DNA from 2 places in the Planococcus massiliensis genome. Region 1 is predicted to be linked to the other one. Evidence: predicted binding sites of a transcription regulator. Region 1 holds the regulator's gene; the other holds the start of a gene.
What was found. The regulator NrdR, encoded in region 1, represses ribonucleotide reductase genes. The targets are predictions, from matches to a motif close to AACACNATATATNGTGTT.
Positions count from the first base shown of each region.

Region 2: the regulator NrdR is predicted to act here: its motif matches at 3,876-3,893, upstream of BN1080_RS09080 (vitamin B12-dependent ribonucleotide reductase).

Region 1 is NZ_CCXS01000001.1:2,095,763-2,103,917, forward strand. It holds gene thrS (threonine--tRNA ligase) at 1-1,435, opposite strand, end outside; T-box leader at 1,538-1,774, opposite strand; gene dnaI (primosomal protein DnaI) at 1,833-2,768, opposite strand; gene BN1080_RS10380 (replication initiation and membrane attachment family protein) at 2,769-4,130, opposite strand; gene nrdR (transcriptional regulator NrdR) at 4,142-4,618, opposite strand; gene speD (adenosylmethionine decarboxylase) at 4,733-5,116, opposite strand; gene BN1080_RS10395 (glyceraldehyde-3-phosphate dehydrogenase) at 5,434-6,453, opposite strand; gene coaE (dephospho-CoA kinase) at 6,673-7,278, opposite strand; gene mutM (bifunctional DNA-formamidopyrimidine glycosylase/DNA-(apurinic or apyrimidinic site) lyase) at 7,289-8,155, opposite strand, start outside.
Region 2 is NZ_CCXS01000001.1:1,851,832-1,859,986, forward strand. It holds gene BN1080_RS09070 (M24 family metallopeptidase) at 1-614, opposite strand, end outside; gene aroQ (type II 3-dehydroquinate dehydratase) at 621-1,052, opposite strand; gene BN1080_RS09080 (vitamin B12-dependent ribonucleotide reductase) at 1,284-3,842, opposite strand; gene BN1080_RS09085 (lipoate--protein ligase family protein) at 4,020-4,799, opposite strand; gene BN1080_RS09090 (rhodanese-like domain-containing protein) at 4,955-5,338, shown strand; gene BN1080_RS09095 (AAA family ATPase) at 5,415-6,686, shown strand; gene gcvPB (aminomethyl-transferring glycine dehydrogenase subunit GcvPB) at 6,735-8,155, opposite strand, start outside.

The DNA of each region.
Region 1 (8,155 bases):
TCACTTGGACATCGAGTTTCGGACCGTAGAATGCCGCTTCGCCTTCCACTTCTACATAATCCAGGCCAAGATCGTCCATCGCTTCTTTCAGCATAGACTGTGCACGTTCCCACATTGCGTCATCGTCAAAGTATTTTTCTTTATCCGCTGGGTCACGGTAAGAAACGCGGAACGAATAATCTTTCAAATCAAAGTCTTTGTATACGTCGATGACCAAGTTGACGACGCGTTTGAATTCGTCTTTGATTTGGTCAGGGCGCACAAAAATATGCGCATCGTTCAACGTCATGCCGCGAACGCGTTGAAGGCCGGACAACGCACCTGACATTTCGTAGCGGTGCATCAACCCAAGTTCCGCGATGCGGATCGGCAATTGGCGGTAAGAATGGATGCCTTGTTTAAAGATCATCATATGGTGCGGGCAGTTCATCGGACGAAGAACCAATTCCTCGTTGTCCATCTGCATGACCGGGAACATATCTTCCTGGTAATGGTCCCAGTGGCCGCTTGTTTTATAAAGGTCGACGCTTCCCATAACCGGAGTATAGACGTGGTCATACCCTAAGCTTTCCTCTTTATCGACGATATAGCGTTCGATGATGCGGCGGATTGTTGCGCCTTTTGGCAGCCACATCGGCAAGCCTTGCCCTACTTTTTGGGAGTTCATGAATAAATTCAATTCTTTCCCGATTTTACGGTGGTCGCGTTCTTTCGCTTCTTCGAGCATTTCAAGATGCGCTTTCAACTCTTCTTTTTTGAAGAAAGCAGTTCCGTAGATGCGCTGCAGCATTTTGTTGTCGCTGTCGCCTCTCCAGTATGCACCCGCAACGCTCAGCAATTTGAATTCTTTCAATTTGCCTGTGGACGGTACGTGGATGCCGCGGCATAGATCGAAAAATTCGCCTTGTTCGTAGATCGACACTTGCTCATCTTCCGGAATCGCTTCTAAAAGCTCCAATTTGTACGGATCTTCGATCGCCGCAAAACGTTCTTGCGCTTCAGCGCGAGATACGTCATGGCGGACGATTTCAATATTTTCGTTGATGATTTTTTTCATTTCTTTTTCGATCGCTGGCAAATCTTCCGCTGAAATCGACTCTTCTGTATCGATATCATAGTAGAAGCCGTTTTCAATCACCGGGCCGACGCCAAGTTTTGCATCCGGATAAAGGCGTTTGATTGCCTGTGCCAATAAATGAGCCGAAGAGTGGCGAAGGATTTCCAGCGCCTCATCGGATTCCGGTGTGATGATCGCAATGCTGCCGTCTTCTGAAATCGGTGATTTCAAATCAATCAAATGTTCGCCTACTTTACCAGCGAGTGCTTTCTTGCGAAGGCCCGGGCTGATCGATTGGGCAATTTCTTCAGTTGTTGTGCCTTTTGGAAACTCCTTTACTGCGCCGTCTGGAAATGTTAATTGGATCATGTCTGACATTCTGCTCTCTCCTTTTTTATGTTCTAGGCCGAGCATCTAGCCTTATTTCGCGGCTTCCAAGATGCCAGCCCCAAATGAAACCAATAAAAAAAAGCCTCATCCCAAAGGGACGAAGCTTAAGTTCGTGGTTCCACCCTTCTTCTATCCTGGACGGACGGATCCTGTCCAAAATGAAGCTCTGCATCGGCTAACGGGCCGGTACCGTCAATTGCTACTGGAAAATTTCACAATTGCTGCTCAAAGGTGGTAAGTGTTTTTGCCGTACTGGGAAGCTTTCAGCCAGGGCCTCCCTCTCTATGAGCCGTACAAATCCACTCTTGTCCTTGTCAACGCATTAGTTTGTATCGATTGTTTTTACTATACGACGAAAACTTTAAAAAGACAACACCTTGATGGATTAAATTCTGCGGTTTCGTCCGTCCAGTTTGACCGGAGTTGTCAATGCACGGATGCGCTCCATCACACGCGCCGCTTTTAGGTCTTCTTTTTCGCCGCGCTGGGAATACGTCAAATGGTGCTGAAGTTCTGAATAGCTGAAATTCGACGTCATGAAAGTCGGCAGCTTTTCAGCCATCCGGTAATGAAGGATCGTGCCAAGCACTTCATCCCGCGTCCAGCTCGACATTGCTTCTGCTCCGATATCATCCAGCATCAAGACATCCGCTTTTTTTACATAATTCACTTTTTCCTGCAAGGTCTGGTCGCCAATCGCCTGTTTCATTTCACGCATGAATTCAGGAACGAAAACCAAGACCGATTTGATGTTTTTCTCAGCCAATGCATTTGCCACTGCACTCAGCAAATAGGATTTGCCGATGCCGAATTTCCCGTAAAGGTAGATGCCTTTTTCCGGAAGTTCGCCCGGCCCCTTAGTGGCATCAAGGAAAGAATCGACGGCATTGAACGCTTCTACGCGGCTCGCATCCAGCTCAAATCCGGACAAAGTCGCTTCCATGACTTCTTTTGGCATATACATGCTATGGATCAATGAAGACGCACGGCGCTTGTTGTCGTGCTCGTTCTTTAAGCGGCACGGCGTATAAGAAATCCCGATATTGCCGCGCTCTAGAACCAAGTTCGGTTCAAACCCTTTTAAATGGTTGATGCAGGCTCCAAGGTTCGGGCACTTATTGCAGTCATGGGACTGGTCGATGTATTCATACAGCTTGCCCATGCCTTTATCGACGATGCTTTTATCAATTTCCGAAGAATGTTCATCTAAAAAATGCTGAACGCCCGGATGCTCCAGCACTTCCTGCCGCATCGCATTGTAGCGCTCGGAAAAAGCAGGGGCATTCACGACACGTTTCAATGTCTCCCGGATCGGTTCCATTTAATCACCCTTACCTTTCTTCATCGCATATTTCGCTAATAGTTTTTGTTTTGCCGCTTCGAGGTCTTCAGAGTTGTCCGCCTCTTTTGCAGGCTGAACCTCATCTTTTTTATAGAACCATTCCGGCAATTTTTCTTCCCTTACCGGTTTGCGGCTGGAAGAAGAACTTCTCGTTTTTGCTGCCGGAGATCCTTCCGATTTCCATTTCAAATACTGCTCGTGCTCAATGCGCGCAAGCTCCATCGCTTCTTTTGCCGTTTTGATATTTTTTCGAAGCCAGTGGGACGCCAATTTTTCTACATAAGCCTTAGTCAGTTTCATATCCGTCCGCAGCAGGACATATTGCAGCAGGACATTCACGACTGCGGGCTCCATGCCATGCTGGATAACCAGCTGATTCGCGAGCTGTACATCTGCCGGCAAAGGCTCCTTGCCATTTGCAATATCCCGCAGCACTTCGACCGGAGAAGCCGACTCCAGATAATCGATCAATTCGTCTTCTTTTGTTTTCGGCGCTTCTTTTTTGGCCGTTTCTTTTTTCTTCACTTGCACCAATTGAGGCGCTGTGGTGGCTACCGTCAATTTGTAATAATCAGCGGCTGCCCGCTTCAAACCTTCAAGCGTCAGTTTATAGTCCTCATCAATGGCGAGCAGAATGACTTTCTGCATTTCAAGCGGCCCCCAGCTGTAGAGGAATGCCAGTTTTTCAATGAGCTCGCGGATGCTCGCTGTCAGCACTTTGTGCGGCACCAATTGCTCTGACAACCCTTGGCGCAATAAAGAAAAATCAAATTCCGCTTCCGTTTCATACGAACCTTTTTTGCGTTCCTGCAAGTCATCCGTCCCGGAAGGATAGCCTGCTTTGGCATGGACCGGCTGAAAGATATCGGTAAATGTACGTGACACTTCCGCATAGCCTTCCAACACTTCCCGGTGGACCACAAATCGGTCCCTTACTTTGCGATAAGTCGTTTCCCCCACTTTGCTGAAAAGAAACATTGACAGCAGCGGATCGGCAAAAAAACTTTTCGGATCCAGCGGCGGACAAAGTTCGTAGACAAACGAACGGTTTTCCTGGTCTTTGCGGTACGTTTTCAACAACCCAATGGCTTCCATTTGAATACGTGATTCAAAAATCCGCGAAATGGATACGCCAAGTGTGTTCATTAATACGTAATGTGTTGCTTCTTGCGCGCTTTCTTCCCCTTCCGCCCACAGCGTCAAGTAAAAAGCGATGGCTTCTGCACCGACCAGCGGCTGGTAGAGGAGCGTCAACAACTGGCGGTCATAATTGGAAAAAGGATACGGCATGAGAATTCGGAAGGAATCTGCAGGCTGAAGTTCGTTATACAGGGCTGTCATAATCCACCGCCTTACTCGGACTTCTTGTCATCCGGACTCTTTTTCAATAAATCCTTCAATTCATCGATAAATACGGTAATGTCTTTAAACTGGCGGTACACCGATGCAAATCGAACATAAGCGACTTCATCGATGCCAGCTAAACGGTCCATGACCAATTCACCGACTTCTTCTGATTTCACTTCGGCATTTCCCTGTCGCCGAAGGTCTTTCTCAATATCGAATACAACGCTTTCAAGAACTTCCAGTGAAACCGGGCGTTTTTCACAAGCACGGATCAAGCCTCTCAACACTTTTTCGCGGCTGAACTCTTCGCGCGATCCGTCTTTCTTCACCACAATCAATGGCATCTCTTCCACTTTTTCGAACGTCGTATAACGATAGCCGCAAGCTTCACATTCCCTGCGCCTTCTTATGGACTTCATATCATCAACTGGCCGCGAATCTACTACGCGTGTACCATTATGCTGGCAAGCCGGACATTTCATTTCGACATCTCCCTAAACTTTCTATCTGTTTTTTCTAGTATAACAAAATTTCTTTAGGAAAATAGAAAAAGCAGAGGAATTTATCCCCTGCTTGCTGTTTTTCAAAATAACGGATTATACAGTTACTGAAACTTTTGTTTCTCCAGCGCCAATTGGACCCATGCCGCGCGGCAATTCGGTCACTTCACTCGTTTGCGAGTTCAGCGCTTCAGCGATATACTTCGCTGCAATCGTCGGATCAAGATCTCCGCAAGTATAAACATCTACACTTGCATAGCCGTGCTCCGGAAAACTGTGGATTGTCAAATGCGATTCGGAAATGATTACAACTCCGCTTACACCTTGAGGTGCAAATTTATGAAAAGCTACTTCTCTGATTTCCGCTCCGGATTTCAGTGCTGCATCAACAAAAGTTTGTTCGATATAATCCATATCGTTTAATTTGTCAAAATCACACTGCCAAAGTTCTGCAATTACGTGACGTCCCATTGTTTCCATGGTTCGTTTCCCCCTTTGATATCATTTTGTTTTCGTGCTCAAAATATTCAAAGTTGACTACCACGGGGGAAAGTTAGTCCAAAGAGGTCCTAACCCTTTAAGCAGTCATGTGAATAAAACACATGCTTCCTGAACGCCTTCATGAAGTTCCATGAACACATAGAAGCTGGTAGTTAATTTTCAACTACGAATGTTAGTATAAGGTGTATCTGTATGAAATGCAATAAATTTAATTCAAGTTTTTTTCAGTGGCGTCGAGACCCGCCAAAGACATAGAAATGCCGCGTTTCCTGAAAAAGAAACGCGGCATTTTCGGGTTAAGCTTCAGCGAAGACTAAAGCATCCGCTACTTTTTTCGTCAAATCAATGACGCGTGCAGAATAGCCCCATTCATTATCATACCAGGCAAGAACTTTCACTTTGCGTTTGCCGATCACCATCGTAGAAAGTCCGTCAATTACTGCCGACTTCGGATTGGTGTTGAAATCCACTGATACCAATGGTTCCATCGTGAGCGCCAAAATCCCATCCAAACCTTCTTCAGAGGCTTTGATAAAGGCTTCGTTCACTTCATCAACCGTCACATCCCGCTCTAAATCCACTACTAGATCCACTAACGAGACGTTCGGAGTCGGCACACGCAGCGCCATTCCATGAAGCTTTCCTTCGAGTTCCGGCAAGACCAATGACAGCGCTTTCGCAGCACCGGTAGAAGTAGGGATAATCGACTGGCTGCACGCACGCGCGCGTCTCAAATCCTTATGCGGGTTATCCAGGTTTTTCTGGTCGTTTGTAAAAGAATGAACAGTCGTCATGAGGCCATTTTCAATGCCGAATGCGTCGTTCAATACTTTTGCGACAGGGGCAAGGCAGTTGGTCGTGCAGCTGGCATTGGAAATGATGCTATGTTCGTCGACGTTGAATTTGTCTTCATTGACCCCCATCACAATGGTGATATCTTCGTCTTTTCCTGGTGCGGTCAATATGACTTTTCGAGCTCCCGCATCTAAATGAAGCGCCGCTTTTTCTCGCGAATTAAATTTGCCGGTTGCTTCGATTACGATGTCGATGTCCATTTCTTTCCACGGGAGATTCAAAGGATCTCTTTCGTTAACGAGTTGAACTCGTTTGCCGTTAACGATTAATGCGTCTTCCTCGGAAGAGACGTCACCCATAAAGGTGCCGTGATTTGTGTCATACTTAATAAGATGCGCGAGAGTTTCAGCAGGGTATCCGGCATTTACAGCACTGATTTTAATGTCGTCCATTAAAATTGCCTGTCTGAAAACCATGCGGCCAATACGGCCAAATCCGTTAATCGCAATAGAAATTGTCATTTTATGAGACCCCCATTTAAATAAGTCATACTGTTGATTTTTAATTTCTTATATAGTATAACACATTTACTGTTTTATGGAACCTTTAATTCGAACCCAATAAAAAAAGCCGGGCGACTGGCACCCGGCTTCGACTTTTCATGCTTTTGGATTGATTTTCAGCATTCACAATAACTATAAATAGGCTGCTTCGATAGACGACAAGCCTATTATCCCGTTTTATTCTCTTCCCAATTGAACCTGCCAGTTATCCAAGATGCGGTTCAGCTGCCATTTTGTTTCATCAAAAGTGCCGTTGTTGTAAATGACTGCGTCGGCCCCTTCTTCTTTCACCGACATCGGCAATTGAGAAGCGATGCGCGCACGCGCTTCCTTCTCGTTAAGCCCGTTTCGCTCCATTAATCGTTTCAACTGATTCTCTTCCGTTACACTGACAACCAAAATTTTATCGACGAAATGCTGGAGCCGGCTTTCAAAGAGCAATGGGATGTCCATAATAATCGTTTCATGCCCCTGCTCCAGAAGTTCGCTGCGCTGCCGGAGCATTTCCTGCCGGATGGCCGGATGGATGACGTCGTTTAAACTTTTGCGGCTAGCCGGATCGTTAAAAATCAATTCGCCGACTTTGGCACGGTCCATCGTGCCGTCCTCTTTGATGACATCTTGTCCGAACAAAGCGGCGATTTTCACCAACGTTTCTTGCCCCGGCTCGACCACTAACCGCGCTACTTGATCGGCATCAATAATGGGATATCCTAATTCTTCAAGCATTTTCGAAACGGTGCTTTTTCCGCTCGCAATGCTGCCAGTCAGTCCTATAATCATTTTCTCGTCCTCACTTTTGGCAGGTCGGGCAGTAGACTGAAGTTCTTCCGCCAATTTGCAGAGACTTCGTCATGCTGCCGCATTCCATGCATTGTTTTTTGCCGTACATGCCAAAACGGTTCTGCATATTGCCAGATTCCCCATTGACATTGCGGTAGTCTGAAATCGTGCTTCCCCCTGCATCGATGCTTTCCAGCAAAATCGCAACAATCGTCTCGAACAGTTCAATTTTCCGCGTTCTGCTGATTCGTTTTGCTGCCCGGTTCGGATGGATTTTCATTTTGAACAGCGCTTCGGTTGCGTAGATATTCCCGCAGCCCGATATGACCTGTCCGTCCATGATCACTTCTTTGATCGGTTTATTTTGGTATTTTGGGCTTTCGGCCATTTGAAGAAAATGCGCCATGGCCCTTTCTTCGAATGGTTCCGGAGCCATCAAAAGCAGCGGCGGAAAGTCCGCTTCTTCTTTTAATACCCGCATTTCGCCAAAACGGCGGATATCGGAAAATGCCAATAAATTGCCGTCGCTCAGAGTCAGCACCACATGGACATGCTTGCGGAACTTCTCTTCCCCGATCGACAGCAGGCTGTCGACATAAAACCATGCCCCAGACATGCCGAGATGATTGACCAGCAAAAACTCGCCATCTTTTTTTAATGTAAAATAAATGTATTTGCTGCGCCGTTCTACGCCGATGATCTGTGCGCCCATCAACCGGCTGATAAACAAGTCTGTCTCCATCCGTTTGATGATCGCTTCCTTGCCGCTCGTTTTTGAAATCCGGATCGTATCCGAAACGAATACTTCCTCGATTCTCTTGCCGAGGGCAGCAGGCCGGATCTGGCGGACGACGCCTTCAACTTCTGGAAGTTCAGG
Region 2 (8,155 bases), 240 kb from region 1:
ACGATTTTGTCGGTCGCCACGCCGTGCGGCAACGCAGAACGATGGCCGGATGCGACAATCGTATCGAATGATGAAGAAGTCGCGCCTTGTTTGCGCATGAAGAATTCCAGTTCATTTGAAATTTCAAGCTCGGTTTGCCCTGCTTTGATAAAGCCGCAAATATGTTCAAACGCATCGTCCGCAATTTTTGCTGCCGCTTTTAAGATCTCGACTTCTTCCGGCGTCTTGATCATGCGGATTTTTTCGATCAGGCCACTGACCGGCTCCAATTCTGCTGCCAGTTTTTCTTTGTATTGTAGATAGGAAGAGTAAGTCACATAATCCTGCTCAAAAGCCAGCGCTTTGATGCCGAGTTCTTTTGCCTTTTCGGCTGCTTCTTCCAATAAATTTGTTTTAGCTTGCACCACTTCAAACTCCGTTACCTGCTCGGAAGCCTGCTCCGTGTAGCGGAAATCTGTAATGAAAAATGCCCGATCCTTCGTAACAAGCGCCAATCCTGCTGAACCGGTAAAATTCGTTATGTACCGAAGATTATAAGAACTCGTGACCAATAGTGCTTCGATGTTTTGCTCTGCCATTTCATTGCGCAATTTTTGTAATTTCAATTTCGCCATTCCCTTCTAGTTTCGAAATAATAAAGCTTGCAAGCCAAGTTTGTATCCATCTTTTCCGAATCCTGCGATTTGTCCGGCAGCTACCGGTGCAATATAGGAGTGATGCCGGAATTCTTCGCGTTTATAAATATTTGAAATATGTACTTCGATGACCGGTACTTCTACCGATGCAATGGCATCTCGGATGGCGACACTAGTATGGGTGTATGCCCCTGGATTTAGGACAATGCCTTCCGTCCCATCCTCTGCCGCTTCGTGAATCCAATCAACCAGGATGCCTTCGTGATTTGATTGCCGGCATTCCAATGTGATGCCGTTCTGGCCGGAAAATTCCATTAATTCAGTTTCCAGTTCGGCCAGTGTAAATGTTCCGTACGCTTCTTTTTCCCGTTTGCCTAATCGGTTCAAGTTTGGACCGTTCAAACATAAGATTTTCATTCCCATCACTCCTCTTTTGCCTCACCTTTTTTATTTTATCACAAGCCTTCATTCGAGCAACTTCTTCTCTCTTTCCTTCTTTCTTGTTTCTTCTTTTGATTTTTTCTGTTTTACCTTATGTAATAATCTACATTTATTTCCGAAAAACCCTGGAGACTTTTTTTATTTAAAATCGGCAAAATAAAAAAGCGATGGCAAGAGCCATCGCTTTTAAAAATTTATGAACGGAACTTACAATCCGCATTTCAGCTGCGCATTGCAGTTTGTGCAGGTATTGCAGCCACCCATTTCTTCGACAGTCCCTTTTCGGCAGACCGGGCATGTGTCGCCTACTTCAGAACCGATTGTCACGTTTGTGGAGCGCAAATCTTGAATGGTATCAATAAGGACGATTGGGCGTTTCCCTTTCACATCTTCCTGGTGATCTTCTTCAAATGTGTTCTCTTCCGCTTTCAGCGTCAAGACTTGTGAATCACGGCTTCCGTCTACGTAAACCGTACCGCCTTTGGCACCGCCTTTATAAAGACGCTCATACACGCCTTCCACTTGCTCGACTGTATAGCCGCGCGGTGCGTTGACCGTTTTAGAGATGGAGGAATCGATCCAGCGCTGGATAATGCACTGCACATCCGCATGGGCTTCCGGAGCAAGGTCCATCGATGTCACAAACGCTTTCGGCAGATCTTCTTCATCAGCCTCTGGGTTGTTTTTCAAGTATTCAGTGACGATATCCGCCTTTACCTCAATAAACTTGCCGAGGCGGCCGCTGCGATAGTATGTGAATGAATAATAAGGTTCAAGTCCTGTTGAAACGCCTACCATTGTTCCGGTCGATCCGGTCGGTGCAACCGTCAATAAATGAGAGTTGCGGATCCCGTTTTCGAGAATCGACGCACGGACCGTTTCCGGCATTCCTTGCATAAAGCCTGTTTCAGTGAAAGCTTTGCGAAGCGCTGCTGTTTCTTCATCTGTATTGCCGACTAGGAACGGGAAGCTTCCGCGTTCTGCTGCAAGTTCAGTTGATTGTTCATAGGCTGCGATGGCAATCGTCTTGAAAATTTCATCGACCAGTTCATTGCCTTCCGGGGAACCGTATTCCTTATCGCAATAGATCAGTAAATCTGCAAGGCCCATGACGCCTAGTCCGACGCGGCGTTCGCCAAGCGCCTGGACACGGTTTTCTTCGAGGAAATACGGCGTTGCATCGATTACGTTATCTTGCATGCGAACACCGACGCGCACGGTTTCTTTCAGTGCTTCAAAATCCACTTGCTTTGTTTTCGGATCCGCAAATTGCGCCAAGTTTACCGCTGCCAAGTTGCAGACTGAATAAGGGGCAAGCGGCTGTTCGCCGCACGGGTTGGTTGCCACAACTTTTTGTCCGTAAGCACGGGCATTCGTTTTTTCGTTTGCATTATCGATAAAGAAAATGCCCGGTTCTGCTGAGTAAGTGGCACAGACGTTGATCAAATTCCAAAGGTCGCGGGCTTTCATTGTCCGGTATGTGCGGACTTTGTGTCCCATGCGCTCCCATTCGCGGACATCTCCGATTTCATGCCATTGTTCGTTGTAAACAGCCATTTCTTCTTTTGAATAAGACTCCACTGCCGGGAAGCGAAGTTCAAAGTCAGCGTCTTCTTCGACTGCCTTCATGAAATCGTCCGTCAATGTTACGGAAATATTTGCACCTGTCAAAAATTCTTCATTATGGACCGTGTAAGTACCGCCGTCACGCAGCTTCGTTTCCGCATCGCGCATGATTTTTTCATTGAATCCGCCCATTCCAGGAATCGCCCGGTAATTCAGGATTCCTTGATACATCGCTTCTTCCTGTTGAGTAAGCGGTTTGAATTTCAGTTTCTCGTGAGCGAGTTTCTTGATCGTCTCGTCATTCGTATTTTCGATCAAATAGCGCAGGATGCGCGGATTCTGCATTTTCGAGATGATGAACTCAGCAATATCCGGGTGCCAGTCAGCAAGCATGATCATTTGTGCGCCGCGGCGAGATCCGCCTTGCTCCACCAAATGCGTCAATTTCGCAATATCGTCGAGCCATGAAACCGACCCTGATGATTTGCCGTTTACTCCGCGCGCCAGCGTATTGCGCGGACGCAATGTCGAACCGTTTGTTCCGACGCCTCCGCCTCTCGACATGATTTCCATCACTTGTTTGCGGTGGTCAGAAATGCCTTCACGCGAATCAGCTACGAATGGCATCACGTAGCAGTTGAAATACGTAACATCCGTATCAGCGCCTGCACCGTAAAGAACGCGCCCTGCTGGAATGAATTTCAAATCCACCAACTGTTTGTAGAATTTCTCAAACCATTCCTGGCGTTTTTCAGGTGTTGTTTCAACAGAAGCAAGCCCTGTTGCATTGCGTTTTGCAATTTGTTCATAGTAGACTTCCAACGGCTTTTCAATCACGTCAAGAGAACGGCTGACGATGCCGCTTTGGATTTCGTCTTCTTTGTCAATCGCACTTCGGTAATCTTCTTCGATCCACACTTTAGCGGTATTCGCTTCTTTGTCGACTGATACGATAAAGCCGAGTCCGCGGGCCGGAAACTTCGGATCTTCCTTGACGGTAAGCACGACAAAATCTCCTGCTTTCAGCGTAGTCTTCGCTGTGTCTTTGAAAGAGTACCGGTCGATCATGACCAAACGAGAAACCCCTTTATGAGTCGTCTTCATGTCCGGCGTAATTTCATGCACCTGCGGGAAAAGTTGAATGTCCTTGTTTAATAAATTTGGATCAAGTGTATATTGGGATTGTGCAACGGAAACCATTTGACAATTCCTCCTTTATATTATATGGAGATAAACACTATATATAGTATTAGTACATTTCCCATCATACTAGATGTTGAAACGTTTTTAAATAACAAAATTATATTTTAAAGCTTAAAAAACCCGCAAAGCCGAATGCAGCGGGCTTTCCATTTTGAAAATGAGTCGAAAGGCTCCTCACGCTTTAAAATTCCACGAATCCGCTGCATATTTTTCTTCCTCTAAGCTCTTGACATATTCCATTTGCTCTGAAGTCAATATGTATGGTTCCAGCTCAATTTCTAGAGAAGTCTGAAAACCTTTCTTGAAGGCTTCGACGCATTCTTCCATCGTCGCTTGCTCGCTGCGCAAGGAATTGATGGATACTGCCTTATGCGGAATTTTGCGGCGCATCTTTTCTTTTGCTTCAGCGTTTGAAAAGCGGAAAAGAGACAACAGCTTTTCGGCATCCAAGTTGATTAAAATAGCGCCGTGCTGCAGGATCACGCCTTTTTGACGTGTCTGTGCGCTGCCTGCCACTTTCTTTCCTTCAACAACCATCTCATACCAGCTCGGCGCGTCAAAACAAACTGCCGACTTCGGTTTTTTCAAGTCCGCCAATTTTTCTTCAGTATCCGGCACTGAAAAATACGCATCAAGGCCTAAATTTTTAAAGCCTTCCAGCAAGCCGCCGCTTATAATCCGGTAAGCTTCCGTGACGCTTTCGGGCATGTCCGGATGCTCCTCGCTGACAATGACGCTATACGTCAGTTCGTGTTCATGCAGGACTCCCCTGCCGCCGGTCGGCCGCCTCACGAATCCGAGGCCAAGCTCTTTCACCCGGTCTAAGTCGATTTCCGTTTCCGCTTTTTGAAAATAGCCGATCGACAAGGCGGCCGGCTGCCAACCATAGAACCGGATGACCGGCGGAATCAACCCTTCGCTATGCCAATTCAACAAGGCTTCATCAAGCGCCATATTGTACGAAGCGCTGCAATACCCGGAATTGATAAAAAACCATCTGCCATATTTCACAAGATCGCCTCCTAAATCCATTAATAAGTGTAACATTGCCATTGAATAAGAGTCACTCCTTCTTTTATAATAGAAGGAGAATAGAAAGGGGCAAGACAATGGATTTTCTGTATGTTATTTTAGCAGTATTATTGATCGTCATTATCTTTGCGGTTATTTCCTACTACCGCATTAAGAAAGCTGTCACTACATTGACCCAGGAACAATTTATCGAAGGGTACCGAAAAGCGCAGCTGATCGATGTCCGCGAGCCGAAGGAATTTGCAGGCGGACATATCTTAGGAGCCCGCAACTTGCCGCAATCCCAATTGCGCCAGCGCTACAAAGAAATCCGCGCCGATAAGCCCGTCTACCTTTACGACCAAAATGGTGCACGCAGCGGCCGCGTAGCTTTATTCCTCAAAAAACAAGGCTATACGCAGCTCTATCAATTGCAAGGCGGATTCAAGCAATGGACCGGCAAAATCAAGTCTAAATCATAATCAAAAAGCCTTTCCGGGATGGAAAGGCTTTTTTCTACCTATCAGGTGGACATCATCTAAATTCAGGAGGCAGCACATGAAAATACCTATCCTATTTCCGAATACGGTTGAAGTTCAAGAAGCTTTGCCCCATTACGCCGCTTTTTCCGTTGTTTCGGATAAAATCTTTTCTATATTGACGAATCGTTCGAATGGACCATGGAAGCAGATCGATATCTCAGAGCCCATCATCCAGCTGAGCACGCACCTTCTGGATATGATGGAAAACGGCCATTTGCCCTACGAGACGCTTTCCTATTTATATGAAGCCAAACCGCTCGCCAAAATTTCCAACCTTTCTGACAGCAGCGACAAAGGCCATATTAAAATACAGGAAACTTTCGAAAACCGCTTAATTTATTTTCCAAGCCACGATGTCGCGCTTGCACAGATTTCTTTTTTTACGCCATCTGAGAATAGCTGGCCAGAATTTCAGTGCTTTGCCAAGACCGTAGAAGATGCGTTTGCATTTTTGGAACATGCCAATGAGATGGTGCGCCAAGCCCTGATGAACAACATCACTTTCCTTGTCGATACGGAAGACGGAGTGAAACGGCGGAATTACGGAGAAATGGCCATCGTCTCCAGAGAAGATGTCATGCTTGAAACCAAGGTGAAGACGGATATTTTCCGCTCCATCGACGAATTTTTCAAGGACGGCGGCCAGTTCTTTAAAGAGTACGGCGTTCCTTATAAACGCGGCATTTTATTGTACGGGGCTCCAGGCAACGGCAAAACGACGCTGGTCAAATCCATCACAGGCTCCACCAATGCACCCGTGATCTATTGGCAGATCACGGAATACACAAACAGCTATACCGTCCAGGAAGTTTTCGGCATCGTTTCACGCTTAGCACCTGCCATCCTGGTCATTGAAGACATTGATTCCATGCCCGAATTCACCCGGTCGGTCTTCCTCAACACGCTAGACGGCACACAATCACGCGAGGGCTTGTTTATCATCGGAACGACCAACTATCCGGAAAAAATCGATCCCGCTTTGATCAACCGCGCCGGGCGCTTTGACCGGGCATATGAAATACCGTCACCAAATAAGAGTCTGCGAAAATCCTATTTGAAAAAACTCGACGTCAAGTCGATTTTCACCGACTCCCAACTGGAGCATATGGCCGACTTGAGCAAAGGGCTTTCCATTTCTCAGATGAATGAACTGTATATGTCTTCTGCACTGAACTGGCATTACGAAGGCGATTCCAATTACGAAAACAGCATCCGTGAATTGCAAAAGCAAAACAAGCGCACTCAGCAGAACGGCTGGGTTGAACAAGATGCCACAATCGGTTTTTGAACCTAAAGAAGCCCGATGGAAAAATTCCATCGGGCTTCTTTTTTAGTTCTATTCTGGTTTGGTATAGCGCAGCACCGGTTTGCGGGCTGCCTGGGTTTCATCCAAACGTTTGATGACCGTCGTATGCGGTGCATCTTGGACGATTTCCGGATTTTCTTCCACTTCTTTCGCGATTTGGATCATCGCGTCGATAAAGGCATCCAATGTTTCTTTGGATTCAGTTTCAGTCGGCTCGATCATCATGCCTTCTTCCACATTCAATGGGAAATAGATGGTCGGCGGATGATAGCCGAAATCGAGCAGGCGCTTCGCCATATCCAATGTACGGACGCCGAGTTTTTTCTGGCGGCGGCCGCTCAAGACGAATTCATGTTTGCAATGGCGGTCATATGGCAAATCGAAATGCGGCTGCAATTTCCGCATCATGTAATTTGCATTCAATACCGCATATTCCGTAACAGCCTTCAAGCCATCTGGCCCCATTGAACGGATATACGTATAAGCCCGGACGTTGATGCCGAAGTTGCCGTAGAATGGCTTGACGCGCCCGATGGATTCCGGACGGTTATAGTCGAACGTCAAGCCTTGTTCCGTTTTAACAAGTACTGGTTTTGGCAGGTACGGGATCAAATCTTTTTTCACGCCGACCGGGCCGGATCCCGGGCCGCCGCCGCCGTGAGGGCCTGTAAACGTTTTGTGCAAGTTTAAGTGGACGACATCAAAGCCCATATCTCCCGGGCGTGCTTTTGACATAACCGCGTTCAAGTTCGCGCCGTCGTAATACAGCTTGCCGCCGACTTCATGGATGATGGCAGCCATTTCAAGAATTTGCTCTTCAAACAAACCGAGCGTATTCGGGTTCGTCAACATTAGAGCAGCTGTGTCTTCGCCCACAACCCGCTTAAGATCTTCCAGATCCACAAGGCCCTGTTCATTCGATTTCACCGTTACGGTTTCAAATCCGGCAACTGTAGCTGAAGCCGGGTTCGTCCCGTGCGCAGAATCGGGAACAATGACTTTCGTGCGCTTCATGTCGCCTCTCGATTCATGATAGGCACGGATCATCATCAGGCCTGTCCATTCGCCGTGTGCTCCGGCAGCAGGCTGAAGCGTGACTTCATCCATTCCTGTAATTTCTTTTAAATGTTCCTGAAGATCAAACAATAATTCCATTGCGCCTTGGACAGTTGATTCATCCTGCAACGGGTGGATATTTGCGAATCCCGGGAAGCGCGCAACCGATTCATTGATTTTCGGATTGTATTTCATTGTGCACGACCCGAGCGGATAGAATCCGGAATCCACGCCATGATTGCGTTTTGAAAGAGCCGTGTAATGGCGCATGATATCCAGTTCGGAAACTTCCGGAAGGTCTGCTGCTTCATCGCGCACTAATTCTTCCGGAAAGAGCTCAGCAAGATCGATTTCCGGCACGTCCAAATCCGGCAGGCTGTAGCCGATGCGGCCTT